Regions from separate parts of the Streptomyces sp. NPDC048514 genome, predicted to be linked through region 2. Evidence: riboswitches for the same ligand, from Rfam matches in the RefSeq annotation. Region 2 holds a riboswitch; the other holds the start of a gene.

Region 1 (9,249 bases), on a different contig from region 2:
TCGGCTTCACGCACGTGGTGACGAGCGACTGGTACGGCATCACGCTGCTGGTGCTGCGCAACGGTCTGCTGGCCGCCGCCGCGCTCACGGCGGCGCGCCGGCTGTGGCGCGCGACCGTACCGCCGGCCCCCGCCGTGCCGTTCCCGCCGCGGACCACCCGCACGCAGGAGACCCCGGTCTCCTCCTGACGCCTCGCCCGCCGCAGCACGAGCGCGACCGCCGCGCCCTGCCCGGCCATCCCCTGCCCGGTCATCGTGGCGGCGTACCTGACCTTGCGGGCGATCGGGACGCTCAGCCGAGCTGCGCGCGGACGTAGTCGCGCCAGCTCGCGGAGAACTCCGCCGGTGTCGTGCCGAGCACCTTCCTCAGTGCCTGCTCGACCGCGCCCGCCCGCTGCGCGTGGGCGCCCACGGCCCGGTAGAAGGCGTCGAGCCGGGCCGTGCCCCAGCGGTCCGCGATCATCCGGCAGGCCAGCCAGCCGCCTTCGTAGGCCCGCGCCAGCTCGGTGGGGTCGCTGGTGAAGCCGAAGTGCTTGTCCGGGGGCAGGGTCCCGGGTGCCCGGCCGTCCCGGAGGGCGTGGGCCAGCTCCGGCGCGATCTCGGCCGGGACGCGGCCGGTGCCGAGGTAGCCGATCCAGTCGGCGTACCCCTCGGAGAGCCACAGCGGGGTGGCGGCGGTGGTGTGCGCCCGGGTGGCCACATGAGTGGTCTCGTGGGTGAGCACGACCTGCTTGCCGACGTCGCCCAGACCGGCGTACGCCTCCGGGTTGACGACCACCCGGTCCGCGGGAGCCTTGCCGGCGCCGCCCGCCTCACCGGTGGTGACGGCCGCGATTCCCCGGTACTTCGCGGCCGGTGAGCCGAGCAGAGCCGCCATTCCCGCCAGCGTCCGCGGCACGAGGACGACCACCCGGCGGCTCCAGTGCGGCCCCCACGCCCCGGTGACGGCCGGGACGGCACGGTCGGCCAGCGTGGCGAAGGCCCGCAGCTCGGCGGCCGGCTGGCCGGCGCCGAGGACCAGACTGCGCACGCCCTTCGCGGTGGTCACCGGCCCCTGGTCCCACAGCTGCTGGCCGGCGTCCCGCGCGGGCCGGTCGGCGCCGACGTACCACTTCCCGTCGGCGGTGCGGCCGAGGGTCAGGGTGCGGCGGGTGTCCACCGGGGCGGTGTCGTAGCCGGTGACCCGGTAGCGCAGCTCGGCGTCGGCGGTGGCACCGGCGGAGGTGCGCCGCACGCCGGTGACCCGGTAGGTCCAGGAGGTGAGCGGGAGCGCACGCAGCCGGGTGTACTCGGTGCGGGCGCCCGTCGCGCCGTACGCCGTCCCGTCGTGGCCGAGCAGCGCCGCCGCCCGCCGGTCGAGCACCCGCTGCACCTCGATGCGGGTGGAGTCGGCCGGCGCCGGGCCGCCACAGCCCGCCAACGGCAGCAGCAGACCGAACCCCACGACTGCTGCGCACCACGCGCCCCTGCGACCGGCCACCCGCCGATCGTACGGCGCCGGAGGCGGTCAGGGACGGGTGACCGAGGAGACCGGCATCATGCCGACCGGGTCGTAGCGCACCGGGGCGCCCGGGTACGGCGCGTGGATGACCTGGCCGTTGCCGACGTACATCGCCACATGGCTGGCGTCGGACCGGTAGACGACCAGGTCACCGGGTCGGGCCTGGGAGAGCGGCACCTGCCGGCCGGCGAAGCGCTGCTCCTGGGAGGTGCGTGGCAGATGGATGCCGGCGTGCGCGTACGACCACTGCATCAGGCCCGAACAGTCGAAACCGGAGGGGCCGTTGGCGCCCCACACGTAGGGACGTCCCAGGGCGGCCCGGGCGGCCGCGAGGGCCGCGGCGGTGCGGCCGTCGGAGGCTACGGCGGCGGCCGGGCCGGGCAGATCGGTGCGGCTGCCCCGGGAGGCGCGGTCGTAGGCGGCGCGGTCGGCGGCGGACAGGGAGTCGAGCAGCCGGCGGGCCGCGGTGAGCTTCCGCTCCACGCTCCGCTTGTGGACGGCCACGGCCTTGCGGCTCTTCTCCAGGTCCGCGAGCTTGCCGGCCGCCTGCGAACGCTCCTGGACCAGCTCGCGCATCAGGGACTGCAGCTCCTTGAGCTGGCCGGCCTGCCGGACGCCGATGCGGTCGAGGGTGGAGGCCTTGTCGAGGTAGTCGTCGGGGTCGTCGGAGAAGAGCAGGGCGACGGCCGGGTCGATGCCGCCGGAGCGGTACTGGGCACCGGCCAGCGAACCGAGCCGCTCCCGCAGGGTGTTGACGCGCAGTTGCTGCCGGGCGATGTGGTCCTGCGCGTCCCGCACCTCGCGGCGCAGCGCGCCCGCGCGCTCCGCGGCCTTGTCGAAGGCCTGGGTCGCCTGCTCGGCCTGCTCGTAGAGCCGGTCCACCTCGGCACGGGCGTCGCCGTGCGGCGCTGCGTGCGCCGATACGGTGCCGAGCGCGGCGGCCGCGGCGGACAGCGCGCACAGGGCGGCCGCGCCCCGGTCGAACCCGGACGGTGCAAGGCGGCGATGAGACCCCACGGCAGTCCTTCTGCTGGCGGACAGAGACCGCTTCCCCGGCGCCTGGGGACGGGGAGGCCCCTGCGCCGGGGAAACGCGGCAGACAGTAGCCGTGCGGGAGGGTCCCGGCCAAAGACATCGGAGTCAACACACAGTGACGCCCCGCCGCTGACGCAGGTCAACGGCGGGGCGAGGAGTCAGTTCCGGTTTCCGGGATTCGCCCGTTCGGGCGCCACCGGGCGCGGGTGCCGGGACGGCCCCGCGGACGCAGGGACGGCCCGGCCGGGTTCAGAGGGTCCGGACGTTCACACGTTCCGGCGTTCAGACACGGACGCCGAACATGAACGGGCCGCCGATGGTGCTCATGGACTCGTAGCGGACGACGGTGCCGGTGCGCGGGGCGTGCAGGACCTGGCCGTTGCCCGCGTAGAGGCCCACGTGGTGGATGTCGTTGAAGAAGAAGACGAGGTCGCCGACCTGCAGGTCGCTCTGCGAGTAGATCCTCGTGCCGATGCCGGCCTGCGCCTGCGAGGTGCGGGGGATGGAGACGCCGGCCTGGGCGTAGGCCCAGGAGGTCAGACCCGAGCAGTCGAAGGAGGAGGGGCCGGTGGCGCCGTAGACGTACGGCTTGCCGATCTGGCTCTGGGCGGCGGAGAAGGCCGCCGCTGCGCGACCCGAGGCGGGCGGCGTGTCACCGAGGTCCACGCGCTCGGTGGACGAGCGGTTGGCGCGCTGCTGCTTGGCGGCGAGGGCCGCCTTCTCCTTGGCGGTCAGGGTGTTGAGCAGCTTCTGCGCCTCGGCGAGCTTGCCCTGGACTTCCTTCTTCTTCCGCTCCAGCTGGGTGCGCGTGGCGGAGAGGTCCTTGAGCTTCTCGGTCGCCTCTGCCCGCTCCTGGGCCAGTTCGCGCTGTTTGTCCTGGATCTTCTTCAGGGCCTCGACCTGCTGGCCGCTCAACTGGTCGAGCGTGGAGGCCTTGTCGAGGTAGTCGTCCGGATCCGAGGACAGGAAGAGCTGCACCGAGGGGTCGATGCCGCCTGAGCGGTACTGCGCGGTGGCCAGCGAACCCAGGCCGTCGCGGAGCTTGTTGAGGTCCTGCTGACCGCGGGCGACGTTGTCCTGGATGGTGGAGATTTCCTTCTGCAGCTTCTGCTGCCTCTCCTTGGCCCCGTTGTACTTCTCGGTGGCCTGCTCGGCCTGCTCGTAGAGCTTGTCGACCTTCGCCTTCACCTCGTCCTTGTTCAGCTTCTCGCTGGGAGCGGCGTTGGCGGCGTTCGCGCTGAGCGCGACGGCGGCGGCGGCTGCGGTGGTCAGCACGGTCACACGCGTGCGGCTCGGCTGCTTGGGTCGACGATGGGACGCCACGGAGGAGGAACTCCTTCTTGTGAGTGACCACCCGTTCGGAGGTTCGAGCCCAGACCCTAGTGACCCAGTTGTGATCAGTTCAAATCCTCGCGGCAAAAAACCCGGTCGCGCAATGCATTCTTTGCACGCAACTCACATGCAGTGATGCTCGATTGACACTGCGCTGCGTGACGATCCGGCTAATTCGGGCAATGCCCGTGCCCGTTGGACCTTCAGGACAGTCGCTTGAGAAGCACCGCAGAGGCCACGGGTCGGGCACCGGCCTTGGCGACCCCGTCGGCCACCTCCCGGTCGGTGGAGGCGACGATGACCGGACGGCCCGGCGGTTCCGCACGCACGATCTGGCGGATCAGTTCGTCCGCCGTGATGCCCGGCTTGGAGAACAGCACCCGCACCCCGCGCGGCGGCGCGAGCAGCACCGGCGCGGCCAGTTCGGCGCCGTCGAAGACGCACGTCACCTCGGCGCCGGTCTGCGCGGCGAGCGCCGAGAGCTGGCCGAGCAGCCTGAGCCGCTGCTTCTCCAGCGGCATCTGCGGATAGCCGGTCTTGGTGACGTTGTAGCCGTCGACCACCAGATGCACCTGCGGCAGCGCGAGCAACTGGTCGAGGATCGCCGGGTCGTTCTCGGACAGCGCGCGGGCGGCGATGTCCTTCGGGGTCATCCGTCCCGGCTCCACCGCGTCCACGGTCTCGGCCGGGCGCACGGAGACCGGCGGCAGGGCGAGTTCGCGCCGGAGGCCCTGGGTGGCGTCCAGGAGGGTGTCGAGCAGCAGCCGCACCCGCATGTCCTCGACGCTGCGGCCCTCCCGGGCGGCCCGCCGGGTGGCCTCCAGCGCCGCCTCGGCCTCGCCGAGCCGCCCCTTGAGCCGGCGGGACTCGCTCTCGGCGGCCGACACCTGCAGCTGTGACTCGGCGCGCACGGCGTCGGTCTCGGCGTGCAGCTTGCGCAGCGCGGCCTCGCCCCGCTTCACGTCACTGTGCGCGGCACGCAGCTTGCGGTGCAGGGATTCGGCCTCCTTCTTCGCCGACTCCAGCTCCGCACGCAGCCGTTCGGTCTCGGCCCGGGTGTGGTCGCGGGCCTGGGCCAGCTCGGCGCGCAGCCGCTCCAGTTCGGCCCGGCTCTCCTCGTCCACCCGCTCGGCGTGTGCGCGCTGGGCCTCCTCGCCGGCCGCGGTGACCAGCTTCACCCAGCCCGCCGGCCGCAGTACGTAGGCCGCGGCCGCCACATCGAGCGGGTCCGCGGCCGGGGGCGGGGAGCCGGAGTCGAGGGCGCCCGCGAGTTCTGCTTGCGCCTCTCTGAACTTCTCCCCGATCCGCTGCCGGAACAGCGGATCGGTCTCCAGCGCCGCCGCCATCGCGTTTCCGGCGAACTTCGCCCGGCGGTTGGGGGCGAACCGGGCGTACTGCCTCAGCTGGGCGGGCAGTTCCGCCACGGTCAGGCCGCCGAAGCCCTCCGAGACGATCTGCACGACCCGCCGGCGCACACCGTCGGGCAGCGGACGGTCAAGCACCTCGGCGGTGCCGTCGCCCGGCCCCCCGCCTGCGGTCTCCACCATCCGTCACACCCCACTACTTCCGCTGTTCCCCGGGGGCCGCTCCACTCAGGAGCCGGCACCCGGCCTGTCCACGAGTTCCACCTGGTCCACCGCGTTGCACCAGCGGCAGCGCACCGACTCGATGGTCTCACTGACCACCTCGCGCTCCTCCACCGTCGGTGCGCCGGCCAGGTCGAGATGGACGTACTCGACGACCTTCGACGAGCGGGTCACGTCGAACCGGGTGAGGTTGCCGCACAAGGCGCAGCGCCATCGCGTCGTGGCGGTCGGCAGGGGAACCGTCATCGTCGTCGTCCGCTTCCTTCTCGTTCTCGGCGCGCGCCGCCGGCCGGCGCGTGTGGCTCGTAACCCTACGGCCTGGCGGGTACTCGCCGCCCGTCTGTTCACGGCGGCGAGGCGGTCTGTCAGCTTGCGTCCCGTTACGTCATGCTCTGTAGTCATGATCAGCACCTGGAGCACGGCGGCCGGCAGGACACTCAGAGCGGTCCGGGGATCCTCGGCCCCGATGACATACGGCCTCATCGCCCTGTGCTGCCTGATCTTCGTCCTGAGCCCGGCCTCCGGGCTCACCCGGGCGAACGGCACCGGGGACGCGATGCTGGCCGCGCAGCGGACGTACTTCCACCGCTGGGGGGTGGTCCCGGCCGACCTGTTCGACGGAGCCGCCCGCGATGCGCTCACCCCGGCCACCGCCCTGTTCGTGCACGGCAGCTGGGTGCATCTGCTGGGCAACATGCTCTTCCTCTTCGTCTTCGGGGCGATGACCGAGGAGCGGATGGGCCGGGTGCAGTTCACCCTCTTCTACGCCTGCTGCGGCTACCTGGCCCTGCTCGGCTACGCGGCCGCCAACGCCGCCTCCGAGCAGTCGCTGGTGGGCGCCTCCGGAGCGATCTCGGCGGTCCTCGGAGCGTTCCTCTACCTGTTCCCCCGCGCGCGCGTGACCAGTCTTCTGCCGTTCCTGTTCTTCCTGCCGCTGCGCTTCCCCGCCTGGGTCGTGCTGCCCTGCTGGGCGGCCCTGCAGTGGCTCGCGGCGGGCCGCGCCTCCGACGGCCCCGGCGTGGCCTACCTCGCCCACCTGGTGGGCTTCGGGCTCGGCTTCGGTTACGCCTGGGCGCGCTACGGCAGCCGGAGGGGCCCGAAGGGCCGCCTCGGGAGGGCCGTGGCGGGAGACGGGAGGGCTAGAGTGAAGGCCGCACCGGCCCCGGCTCCCGAGGGAGAGAACCAACCGTGATCACCGCGATCGTCCTCATCAAGACCAGCGTGGACCGGATCCCCGAGATCGCGGAGCAGATCGCCGCGCTGGAGAGCGTCAGCGAGGTCTTCTCGGTCACGGGCACCTACGACCTGATCGCCATGGTCCGGGTACGGCAGCACGAGGACCTGGCCGAGGTGATCCCGGGCCGGATCAGCAGGATCCCGGGCGTGGAGGGCACCGACACGCACGTGGCGTTCCGCACCTACTCCCAGCACGACCTGGAAGCCGCGTTCGCGATCGGCCTGGACAACTAGCCGGCCACGTCCAGCGCGGCGACGCCGGTGCCCGGGGCGGCGCGGGGACGCCGGCGCCCGGGGCGGCGCGGGGACGGCACCCGCGGGCGCCCGGGACCGGGGTCGACGACCGCGGGCGCCGGGGGCGACGACCGCGGGCGACCGGAGCGTGCCGGCCGCCGCCACGGCGCCGCCCGCCCCCTCCGGGGCGGCCCCGGGCGGCCCCTCCTGGGCTCAGACCGCGGGGACGCAGCGGCCGTCCTCCGTGCGGTAGCGCCACTTCGCACCGTCCCGGACCAGCTCCTTCACGGCGTCCACGAACCGCTCCACGTGCTCGTCCGGCGTGCCCGCGCCGAAGCTCACGCGGATGGCGTTCAGCGACTTCTCGCCCGGGGCCGCCTCCGGTGCGCCGCACTCGCCCTGGGCCTGCGGGTCGCTGCCCAGCAGGGTGCGGACCAGCGGATGGGCGCAGAACAGGCCGTCGCGGACGCCGATGCCGTACTCGGCCGAGAGGGCGGCGGCGAAGTGCGAGCTGTTCCAGCCCTCGACCACGAAGGAGATGACGCCGACGCGCGGGGCGTCGTCGCCGAACAGGGAGAGGATCCGCACCTCGGGCACCTCGGCGAAGCCCTCGCGGACGGTGCGGACCAGGTGCTGCTCCCGGGCGACGAGCGAGTCCCAGCCGGCCTCGGTGAGCGCCTTGCAGGCCGACGCGATGGAGTAGGCGCCGATGACGTTCGGGGAGCCGGCCTCGTGGCGGGCGGCGCTCTCGTGCCACTCCACGTCCACTCCCCCGTCGGTGCGCCGGGAGACCTTGCGGCTGGCGCCCCCGCCCGCCAGGTACGGCTCGGCCGCCCGCAGCCAGTCGGCACGGCCGGCCAGCACGCCGGAGCCGAAGGGGGCGTACAGCTTGTGCCCGGAGAACGCGACCCAGTCGACGTCCAGGTCACGGACGTCCACCGGGTGGTGCGGGGCGAGCTGGGCGGCGTCCAGAACGATCCGGGCGCCGTGCGCGTGCGCCGCGGCGGCCAGCTCCCGCACCGGCCACAGCTCCCCGGTGACGTTCGAGGCGCCGGTGACACAGACCAGGGCCGGGCCGTGCGGGTCGCGTTCGGCGAGGGCCCGCTCCAGGGTCTCCACCGCCTGCCGGGGGGTGCGCGGGGCGTTGAGGTAGCTGACCTGGGCGTCCTGCCAGGGCAGCAGGGAGGCGTGGTGCTCGGTCTCGAAGACGAAGACCTGGCAGTCGGCGGGCAGGGCCCGGGCCAGCAGGTTCAGCGAGTCGGTGGTCGACCGGGTGAAGATCACCTGGTCGTCCTCCCGGCAGCCGAGGAACGCGGCGACCGTCGTGCGGGCGTTCTCGAACAGGTCGGTGGAGAGCTGCGAGAGGTAGCCGGCACCGCGGTGGACGCTGCCGTAGTACGGCGCGTAGGCGGCGACGTCGTCCCAGACGCGCTGGAGGGCGGGGGCGCTGGCCGCGTAGTCCAGGGCGGCGTAGCCGACCTCGCCGCCCGTCACGAGCGGAACGGTGACGTCCCGGCCCAGCACGGGCAGCGGGGCACAGACGAGCTGGTCGGCGGCAGCGGTGATGACGGACATGGGTGAACTCCCGTGCGAGCAGGTGGGACTCGTCGCGCGAGCGGACACGGCTCGAGCGCGGACGAGGGAAAAGGGCTGTGCGGAGGCGGGGCTCTGCGGCCCTATCGCATTCGCTTGCTCACGGGGGGCTCCCTCGATGACCAGGACCCCTGGCCCCGCGCTCGTCACGAGCGCGCGAGGGGTCCGCGCTTGCCGCAGACCTTGCTGTCCGCGACCTGGTCTTCACCCGGGGCACCCCGCCACGGACGGAGGGTTGCCGGACAGTCGGCCGGGGCCTCATGACTGTCACTCATGACCTGGTTCAGTATCCTGCCACACGATCTTCGGCGCGCAAGGCGCAGTCCGGCATATGGACTGCGCCGTGCCGCAGACCGCCCCGGGGTCAGGCGTTGCTCGCCGCCACCCAGCGCTCCAGCGCCCGCTTGGCCGCGCCCGAGTCGACCGACTCCCGCGCCTCGGCGATGCCGGCGCGCAGCTGGTCGGCGAGCGGCGCGTCCGTGGGCCGCAGCGCGACGAGCGCGGCCGCCGAGTTCAGCAGGACCGCCTCCCGCACCGGCCCCCGCTCGCCGTCCAGCAGGCGACGCGCGACCGCCGCGTTGTAGGCCGCGTCGGCGCCGCGCAGGGCGTCCACCGGCACGAGACCGATGCCCACGTCCCGCGGGTCGAAGGTCTCCTCCGAGACCTTGCCGTCGCGGACCACCCACACCCGGGAGGTGGCGGTGACGGTCAGCTCGTCCAGGCCGTCGTCGCC
Region 2 (9,249 bases):
CTCACCAACCACTCCTCGCGCCCGCTGCCGGCAGGGCCGCGGGCCGCCCTGGCCGGGCAGGTGCAGCGCCTCGAAGTGCTCGGGACCACGACTCAGGCGACGTTCCTGAGCCGGCTGCGGGAATGGGCATCCCGCTCGCCCCGCGAGGCGTCCGAGCCGCTGCGCCATCCGGAGCAGTGGCGGTTCCCGGGGAGCCCGTCGGGCACCGGGCTGGCGGCGGTGACCGGCAAGGGACCGGCGAAGGGCACGTACGTGTCGGCCGTCCATCTGCCGATGGCCACGGCGGACTGGAACACCTACCGGGTGACCGCCACCGTCGGCCGCCTGAGCGGGACGGACACGAGCACCTCGGTCGAGGTCGGGCACGGCAGCCTCGACCCCGTCGTCGTCACGGTCTCGGCGGCCGGAATGCGGGTGACGGAGCGGCCGGCCGGCGGGGACGAGCGGGTCACGGTCCGCAGACTCCGCCCGGCGGCCCAGCGCCGGATGAGCATCGGGGTCTCCCCGAGCGCGGTACGGATCACCGTGGACGACACCTCGCTGGTGGTACGTGCCACGAACCGGCCCGTTCCCGCGCGCACCAGCGGCGGCCTCGCGATCGCCGTGCGCAACGAGGGCGCGGACACCGCCTGGCCGCGGTTCACGACGCTGCGCGTCCTGCCCTGAGCGGCCTTACGGCGGAAAAGACCCGAGGGCGGCCCTCCCTGTCGGAACAGGGAGGGCCGCCCTCGGTCAGGACGCGATCAACCGTGAGGCCGATCAGAAGTCCATGTCACCGCCCGGCATGCCGCCGCCGGCCGGCGCGGCGGCCTTCTCCGGCTTGTCGGCGATGACGGCCTCGGTGGTGAGGAACAGCGCGGCGATGGAGGCGGCGTTCTGCAGGGCAGAGCGGGTCACCTTCGCCGGGTCGATGATGCCCTCGGCGACCAGGTCGACGTACTCGCCGGTCGCGGCGTTCAGGCCGTGGCCCGGGGTCAGGTTGCGCACCTTCTCCACCACGACACCGCCCTCGAGGCCGGCGTTGACGGCGATCTGCTTCAGCGGGGCCTCGAGCGCGATGCGCACGGCGTTGGCGCCGGTCGCCTCGTCACCCTCGAGCTCCAGCTTCTCGAAGACCTGGGAGGCCTGCAGCAGGGCCACGCCACCACCGGCGACGATGCCCTCCTCGACGGCGGCCTTCGCGTTGCGGACGGCGTCCTCGATGCGGTGCTTGCGCTCCTTGAGCTCCACCTCGGTGGCGGCACCGGCCTTGATGACCGCGACACCGCCGGCGAGCTTCGCCAGGCGCTCCTGCAGCTTCTCGCGGTCGTAGTCCGAGTCGCTGTTCTCGATCTCGGCGCGGATCTGGTTGACCCGGCCGCCGACCTGCTCCGAGGAGCCGGCACCGTCGACGATGGTGGTCTCGTCCTTGGTGATGACGACCTTGCGGGCGCGGCCCAGGAGGTCCAGGGTCGCGTTCTCCAGCTTGAGGCCGACCTCCTCGGAGATGACCTCGCCGCCCGTGAGGATGGCGATGTCGCCGAGCATGGCCTTGCGGCGGTCACCGAAGCCCGGGGCCTTGACGGCGACGGACTTGAAGGTGCCGCGGATCTTGTTGACGACCAGGGTCGACAGGGCCTCGCCCTCGACGTCCTCGGCGATGATCAGCAGCGGCTTGCCGGACTGCATGACCTTCTCCAGCAGCGGGAGCAGGTCCTTGACCGAGGAGATCTTGGAGTTGGCGATCAGGATGTACGGGTCGTCGAGCGACGCCTCCATCCGCTCCATGTCGGTGGCGAAGTACGCCGAGATGTAGCCCTTGTCGAAGCGCATACCCTCGGTGAGCTCCAGCTCCAGACCGAAGGTCTGGGACTCCTCGACGGTGATGACGCCTTCCTTGCCGACCTTGTCCATGGCCTCGGCGATCAGCTCGCCGATCTGGGTGTCGGCGGCGGAGATGGACGCGGTGGAGGCGATCTGCTCCTTGGTCTCCACGTCCTTCGCCTGCTCGAGCAGGGCGGCGGAGACGGCCTCGACGGCCTTCTCGATACCGCGCTTCAGCGCCATCGGGTTGGCGCCGGCGGCGACGTTGCGCAGGCCTTCCTTGACGAGCGCCTGGGCGAGGACGGTCGCGGTGGTCGTACCGTCACCGGCGACGTCGTCCGTCTTCTTGGCGACTTCCTTGACCAGCTCGGCGCCGATCTTCTCGTACGGGTCCTCGAGCTCGATCTCCTTGGCGATGGAGACACCATCGTTGGTGATCGTGGGGGCGCCCCACTTCTTCTCGAGGACGACGTTGCGGCCCTTGGGGCCGAGCGTCACCTTCACGGCGTCCGCGAGCTGGTTCATGCCGCGCTCGAGGCCGCGCCGCGCCTCCTCGTCGAACGCGATGATCTTGGCCATGTGAAGTGGTCCCTCCAGGACTGGGGGTGATTCCTTCGGACCGCGCCCGCGCCCGCGACGGACGGCACGCATGCCTTGTGGTTCCTTGCCCCACCCGGCCTGCGGGCCTCACCGACCCGGTCCTTCGTTGTCACTCTCACCTTCAGAGTGCTAACGCAATGATTAGCACTCGGCATGGTCGAGTGCAAGCGCCCTCGGGGGGACAGTGGGGGCGGTCAGCCGCCCGCGAACACGGCGACGCCGGGAACACGCGGGCACGCGGGGGCACGCGGGGGCACGCGCGTGCCCGGTGCGCGCGCCGGGCACGACGATGGGCCCGCACCCTCTGCGAGGTGCGGGCCCATCGTGACAAGAAACGTTCAGGCGCTGAGGCGAACCATGTCGGCCTGCGGGCCCTTCTGGCCCTGCGAGATCTCGAACTCCACCCGCTGGCCCTCTTCCAGGGTGCGGTAGCCGTCCATCTGAATGGCGCTGTAATGGACGAAGACGTCCGCACCACCGTCGACCGCGATGAAGCCGTACCCCTTCTCCGCGTTGAACCACTTGACGGTGCCCTGAGCCATGCCTAACTCCCCTATTACTGGCCCTTGCACAGATCCACACTTCGCGGACCCGGGTCAGACCTCGCCCCCACCAATTGGACGGGGCGTGCGCCGGAACGCGTCGACCGCGGCTGAATGTATCTGTCCAACTGCCGTCTGCAACAGGTCAATCGGACGAGAATTCTGGACGGGGCCGGTCCGGAATGTGGCGAGAATTCGCCTGAATTCGGGGCAATTCGGGCCCCGCAAAAGTGCGAAAAAGCCGCATACAACCCACACACTTTGGCTACTTCTTGTCGGGTCGCGCGGTATGAATCAAGGGACCGCGACCAGTGGACCGCGACCGCGTTCCCCAACTGTACCGCGCTCAATCACGCAGAATTGCCCCCTCCGCTTCTCTCACGGAGGGGGCAATCCGATGAACAATACGTAACCGCTGTTACCGAAGGTAATGATCGGTCATTCGGTCATCAGCCGCCGGCGACGGCGGGAATGATCGAGACACCGGCGCCGTCGGGGGTGGCCGTCTGCAGGCCCTGCTCGAAACGGACGTCGTCGTCGTTGACGTAGACGTTGACGAAACGGCGCAGTTTGCCCTGATCGTCCAGCACCCGGGCGGCGATCCCCGTGTGGTTCTTCTCCAGGTCCTCGATGACCTCGGAGAGGGTCCCGCCCTCCGCGGCGACCTCGGCCCGGCCGCCGGTGTAGGTGCGCAGGATGGTCGGGATGCGAACGGTCACGCTCATGCGAGGCCAGCCTCTCGGAAGGAGTCCAGGGTCGGGCGGATGGTGGCGCTGAGGCCGGTGCCGGCCACCGCGTCCAGGGTCTTCAGGCCGTCGCCGGTGTTGAGGACGACCGTGGTCTTCGCCGGGTCCAGCAGGCCGTTCTCCAGCAGCTTGCGGGTGACACCGACGGTCACCCCGCCCGCGGTCTCCGCGAAGACGCCCTCGGTGCGGGCCAGCAGCCTGATGGCGTCCACGACCTCCTCGTCCGTCACGTCCTCCACGGCACCGCCGGTGCGGCGCGCGATGTCCAGGACGTACGGGCCGTCGGCCGGGTTGCCGATGGCGAGGGACTTGGCGATGGTGTTCGGCTTCTGCGGGCGCACCACGTCGTGACCGGCCTTGAAGGCGGTGGACACCGGCGAGCAGCCCTCGGCCTGCGCACCGAAGATCTTGTACGGCCTGTCCTCGACCAGACCGAGCCCGATCAGCTCCTGCAGACCCTTGTCGATCTTCGTGAGCTGGGAGCCGGAGGCGATCGGCACGACGAGCTGGTCCGGCAGCCGCCAGCCGAGCTGCTCGCAGATCTCGTACGCCAGGGTCTTGGAGCCCTCGGCGTAGTAGGGCCGCAGGTTGACGTTGACGAAGCCCCAGCCCTCGCCGGCCGGGTCGCCGATCAGCTCCGAGCAGAAGCGGTTCACGTCGTCGTAGTTGCCCTCGATGCCGACCAGCTCACCGCCGTAGACGGCGGCCATGACCACCTTGCCCTGCTCCAGGTCGTGCGGGATGAACACGCAGGACCGGAAGCCGGCGCGGGCGGCCGCCGCGCCCACGGCGCCGGCCAGGTTGCCGGTGGAGGAGCAGGAGAGCGTGGTGAAGCCGAAGGCGCGGGCGGCCTCCAGGGCCTGGGCGACGACGCGGTCCTTGAAGGAGTGCGTCGGGTTGCCGGAGTCGTCCTTGACGAAGAGGCCGCCGGTCACGCCCAGCTCGGCCGCCAGGTTGTCGGCCTTGACCAGCTTGGTCCAGCCCGGATTGATGTTGGGCTTGTCGGCCACGTCGGCGGGGACGGGCAGCAGCGGGGCGTACCGCCAGATGTTCGCGGGGCCCGCCTCGATGCGGGCGCGCAGCTCTTCGGTGCCGTAGGCGGAGAAGTCGTAGGCGATCTCCAGCGGACCGAAGCACTCCTCGCACGCGAAGACCGGGCCGAGGGGGACGCGGTGCCCGCACTCGCGACAGCTCAGGGCGGCGGCGGGACCGAGGTCGACGGTGGAAGTGCTGGTGCTTGCAACAGTCTGCACAGCCATGGAGGCGAGGCCCTTTCTCCTCATCTTCCTCGCGACGCATCTCGCCGCGAGACGGATTTGGCACCTTCCCTAGCCGGGAGCCTCGCGTGGAAGACGAGTACCGGCTGGAGGGTTGCCGGGGCTTCATCGGGCCGTGTCCCTCTGCCCCTCTGGATGAGCGGTATTCGGTTGTGGACGCGGGCGACCCCCGACATGCGATGGTCACCGGCGTTGCTCAAGACTGTAACCGAAGGCCGGGACAGTTGAGATAGTCGTCCGAACCGCGAGACACCGTGAGGAGCAGCAGACCGTGCTGGAAGAAGTCGAGCGCTGGCTGGCCACCCGCTCCTGGTCCGTGACCGATCGCCCGCTCCACCGGATCCTCGCCGCCAAGCAGCGCACCGGGCAGACGATCAGCGTCGTGCTGCCCGCGCTCAACGAGGAGGAGACCGTCGGCGACATCGTCACGGTCATCCGCCGCGACCTCGTGGAACGGGTCCCGCTCGTCGACGAGATCGTCGTCATCGACTCCGGCTCCACCGACCGCACCTCAGCGGTCGCCGCCGCCGCGGGTGCCCGGGTCGTCCACCGCGACCACATCCTGCCCCGCGTCCCCGCCGTCCCCGGCAAGGGCGAGGTGCTCTGGCGCTCCCTGCTCGTCACCGGCGGGGACATCCTCTGCTTCATCGACGCGGACCTCAGGGAGTTCTCCGCCGACTTCGTCTCGGGGATCGTCGGCCCGCTGCTCACCGAGCCCGGGGTGGACCTGGTCAAGGGCATGTACGACCGCCCGCTGGGCGGCGCGGCGGGTCAGGGCGGCCGGGTCACCGAGCTGATGGCCCGCCCGCTGCTGAACCTCCACTGGCCGCAACTGGCCGGCTTCGTGCAGCCCCTGGGCGGCGAGTACGCGGCCCGCCGCTCCCTGCTGGAACGGCTGCCGTTCCCGGTGGGCTACGGCGTTGAGCTGGGCATGCTGGTGGACGCCCTGCATCTGGTGGGGCTCGACGCGCTGGCCCAGGTGGACGTGGGGGTGCGCCGGCACCGCCACCAGGACGGCCAGGCGCTGGGCCGGATGGCCGCCGCCATCTACCGCACCGCCCAGCTCCGGCTGGCCCGCGGGCACCTGGTCCGGCCCGCCCTCACCCAGTTCGAGCGGGGCGCGGCCGGTTTCGAGCCGCGCACCTACTCGGTGGACACCGAGGAACGCCCGCCGATGACGGAGATCGCGGAGTACGCCGCCCGGCGGGTGGCCTGAAGGCGCACGGAGAACGGCTGTATACGGCCCCCCTCTGGGGCAGACCGTACGTTTGAGCGTTTCCGGGCCGGGCTAGGTTGAGGCGTATGGCTTCGACCCACGGTGCTGAGGTACTGGTCGCGTCCAACCGCGGCCCGGTTTCGTATCAGATGCTCGACGACGGCTCCCTGCGCGCCAGGCGGGGCGGCGGCGGACTGGTCTCCGGGCTGTCGGCCATCGGGCCGGACACCGACGCGGTGTGGGTGTGCGCCGCGCTGGGCGACGGCGACCGGGCGGCCGTACGGCGCGCCGGTGGCGGACTGCTGCCGGCCGAGGAGACCGGCGGGCAGCGGGTGCGGATGCTCGACATCGACGCCGCGGTGCACGCCGACGCCTACAACGGCATCGCCAACTCCGTCCTATGGTTCGTCCACCACCTGCTGTACCAGACCCCGCTGGAACCGGTCTTCGACGCGGAGTTCCGGCGGCGGTGGGCGTCGTACGAGGCCTACAACCGGGCGTTCGCCGAGGCGCTGGCCGAGGAGGCGGCCGAGGGCGCGGCGGTGCTGATCCAGGACTACCACCTGGCCCTCGCCCCGCGGATGCTCCGCCGGCTCCGTCCCGACCTGCGCATCGGTCACTTCTCGCACACCCCGTGGGCGCCGCCGGACTACTTCCGCCTGCTGCCCGACGACATCGCGGCCGAGCTGCTGACCGGCATCCTGGGCGCGGACCGGGCGGCGTTCCTCACCGAGCGGTGGGCGGACGCGTTCCGGGACTGCTGCCACACGGTGCTGGGCCCGGGGATCCCCTCGGGCACCCGGATCGGCGTGCACGGCCTCGGCGCGGACGCCGACTTCCTGCGCGAGCGGGCGCACGAGCCGGACGTGGACGAGCGGATGGCGGCCCTGCGGGCGGAGATCGGCGAGGACCGCAAGGTCATCGTCCGCGTCGACCGCACCGAGCTGTCGAAGAACATCGTGCGCGGGCTGCTGGCGTACGGGCAGCTGCTGGACGACCGTCCCGAGTGGCGCGAGCGGGTCGTCCACGTGGCGTTCGCCTATCCCTCCCGGCAGGACCTCGCCGTGTACCGCGACTACACGGCCGAGGTGCAGCGGGTCGCCGGCGAGATCAACGAGCGGTACGGGACGGCCGGCTGGACTCCCGTGGTGCTGCACGTGAAGGACGACTTCGCCCGCTCGCTGGCCGCGTACCGGCTCGCCGACGTGGCACTGGTCAACCCCATCCGGGACGGCATGAACCTGGTCGCCAAGGAGATCCCGGTCGTCTCCGACGGGGGCTGCGCGCTCGTGCTGTCGCGCGAGGCGGGGGCGTACGAGGAGCTGGGCGAGGACGCGATCGTGGTGAACCCGTACGACATCACGGGCACGGCGCACGCGCTGCACGAGGCGCTGACCCTGCCCGCCGACGAGCGGGCGGAGCGGTCGAAGCGGCTGGCCGCCGCGGCGACGGCGCTGCCGCCGGCCCGGTGGTTCCTGGACCAGCTGCACGCGCTGACCGATCAGGCCGGCTGAGCCCGGACCGGCCGCCGGCCGCGGCTGTCCGGGCCGGACCGGCCGAACCCCCGGACGGGCCGGAGCGGCCGAGCCCCCGACCCGGTCGGCCCGGCCGAGTCGCCGGCTCGATCAGTCCAGCCGGGCCGCCAGTTCCCGCAGCAGCCGTACGACGCCCGCCGGGCCGTCCACCACCAGGTCGGCCCGGTCGGCCAGCTCCGTCACCTCGGTGCTGCCGCTGCACACCAGCAGGCCCGGGACGCCGCCGGAGCGCAGCTTGTCCACGGCGGCGAAGGCGGGGAGGTCACCCAGGTCGTCGCCGGCGTAGAGGACCGACTCGGCGCCGGTCCGGCGGATGTGGTCGCCGAGCGCCACGCCCTTGTCCATGCCCGGCGGGCGCAGCTCCAGCACCATCCGGCCGGGCTCGACGATCAGGCCGTGGCCGGCGGCGAGGTCGCCGAGCGGCTCCCGCAGGGCCTCGAAGGCGGCCTGCGGATCCCGCGCACGCCGGGTGTGGACCGCGATCGCCCGGCCCTTCTCCTCGATCCACGTGCCCTGCCAGGCGCCGACCCGGTCCAGCAGTCCCGGCAGCTCCGCGCGGACCGCCGCCACCCCGGGGTGCGGGGCGGGGGCGGTGACCGTGCCGGTGACCGCGTCCCACCGTTCGGCGCCGTAGTGGCCGAGAACGGTCAGGTGCTCCAGGCCGGGCACGCCGGCGAAGCCGCCGTAGCGCACCGCGACAGCGGCCGGGCGGCCGGTGACCACGGCGACGGAGGCGACCTTGGGGGCGAGTGCGGCGATCGCGGCCACGGCCTCGGGGTGGGCGCGGGCCTGCTCGGGGTCGGCGACGATCGGGGCCAGCGTGCCGTCGAAGTCCAGGCCGACCACCGCGGTGCGGGGATGGGCCAGCAGTGCGGCCAGTCCGTCCCGGCCGGCCTGGGTGGCCGGGGCCGGCAGGGGATCCATCGGGTTGGTCGAGTCCGTCGTAGGGGTGCCCATACGGCGACACTATCCGCGAAGGGGCGCCTCCACTCCTCACCGTTCCGAGCGGCGGGACTCCCGCACTCGGCTCACCGTTCCGAGCGGCGGGACTCCCGCACTCGGCGCAGGCGGTTGACCGTCACCGGGTCGTGGGCCAGCGCCCGCTCGTCGTCCAGGAGGGCGTTGAGCAGCTGGTAGTAGCTCACCGGCGACAGGCCCAGCTCCTCGCGTATCGCCCGCTCCTTCGCGCCGGGGCCGGGGAAGCCCCGGCGCTCCAGCGCGAGGACGGCTTGTTCGCGGTCGCCGAGTTCCATGCGGGCCACCGTAACCCCGGGCACCGACAACCGGCTCAGCCCGCGTTGCTGCTGTCCGCGGCCGTGGCCGACGCCTGGAGCCGGGTCAGCACACCGGAGGGGTTGCCGCCGGGGACGACCGCCTGGCCGATGTTCTGCTTCACGGCCGCGCTGACCGACGCCCAGGAGGTCTTGCCGACCGGATACAGCTCGGAGGTGGGCAGCTGGTCGAGGAAGGGGTGCAGCGCCTTGTCGGCCGCCTTGTCCGACTCGCTCATGGCGGTGGAGGCGGAGCCGG

What was found. A riboswitch is a leader RNA that binds a small molecule or an ion and turns the genes downstream of it on or off. The one in region 2 is predicted to bind S-adenosylmethionine.
Region 1: another riboswitch for S-adenosylmethionine. It lies ahead of ACGFT2_RS32815 (aminotransferase class V-fold PLP-dependent enzyme); the one in region 2 lies ahead of thrC (threonine synthase).

What each region holds. Positions count from the first base shown of each region.
Region 1 covers NZ_JBICWT010000017.1:186,483-195,731, forward strand. Annotated here, with positions in the region: gene ACGFT2_RS32775 (glycosyltransferase 87 family protein) at 1-188, shown strand, start outside; gene ACGFT2_RS32780 (hypothetical protein) at 292-1,479, opposite strand; gene ACGFT2_RS32785 (NlpC/P60 family protein) at 1,507-2,517, opposite strand; gene ACGFT2_RS32790 (NlpC/P60 family protein) at 2,818-3,858, opposite strand; gene ACGFT2_RS32795 (NYN domain-containing protein) at 4,071-5,414, opposite strand; gene ACGFT2_RS32800 (hypothetical protein) at 5,460-5,699, opposite strand; gene ACGFT2_RS32805 (rhomboid family intramembrane serine protease) at 5,854-6,645, shown strand; gene ACGFT2_RS32810 (Lrp/AsnC family transcriptional regulator) at 6,642-6,923, shown strand; gene ACGFT2_RS32815 (aminotransferase class V-fold PLP-dependent enzyme) at 7,137-8,498, opposite strand; SAM riboswitch class IV at 8,679-8,795, opposite strand; gene trpD (anthranilate phosphoribosyltransferase) at 8,881-9,249, opposite strand, start outside.
Region 2 covers NZ_JBICWT010000004.1:527,747-536,995, forward strand. Annotated here, with positions in the region: gene ACGFT2_RS11120 (polysaccharide deacetylase family protein) at 1-666, shown strand, start outside; gene groL (chaperonin GroEL) at 760-2,382, opposite strand; gene ACGFT2_RS11130 (cold-shock protein) at 2,742-2,945, opposite strand; gene ACGFT2_RS11135 (MoaD/ThiS family protein) at 3,395-3,670, opposite strand; gene thrC (threonine synthase) at 3,667-4,950, opposite strand; SAM riboswitch class I at 4,968-5,110, opposite strand; gene ACGFT2_RS11145 (glucosyl-3-phosphoglycerate synthase) at 5,240-6,184, shown strand; gene ACGFT2_RS11150 (trehalose-6-phosphate synthase) at 6,271-7,698, shown strand; gene otsB (trehalose-phosphatase) at 7,810-8,676, opposite strand; gene ACGFT2_RS11160 (DUF3263 domain-containing protein) at 8,748-8,972, opposite strand; gene ACGFT2_RS11165 (ABC transporter substrate-binding protein) at 9,008-9,249, opposite strand, start outside.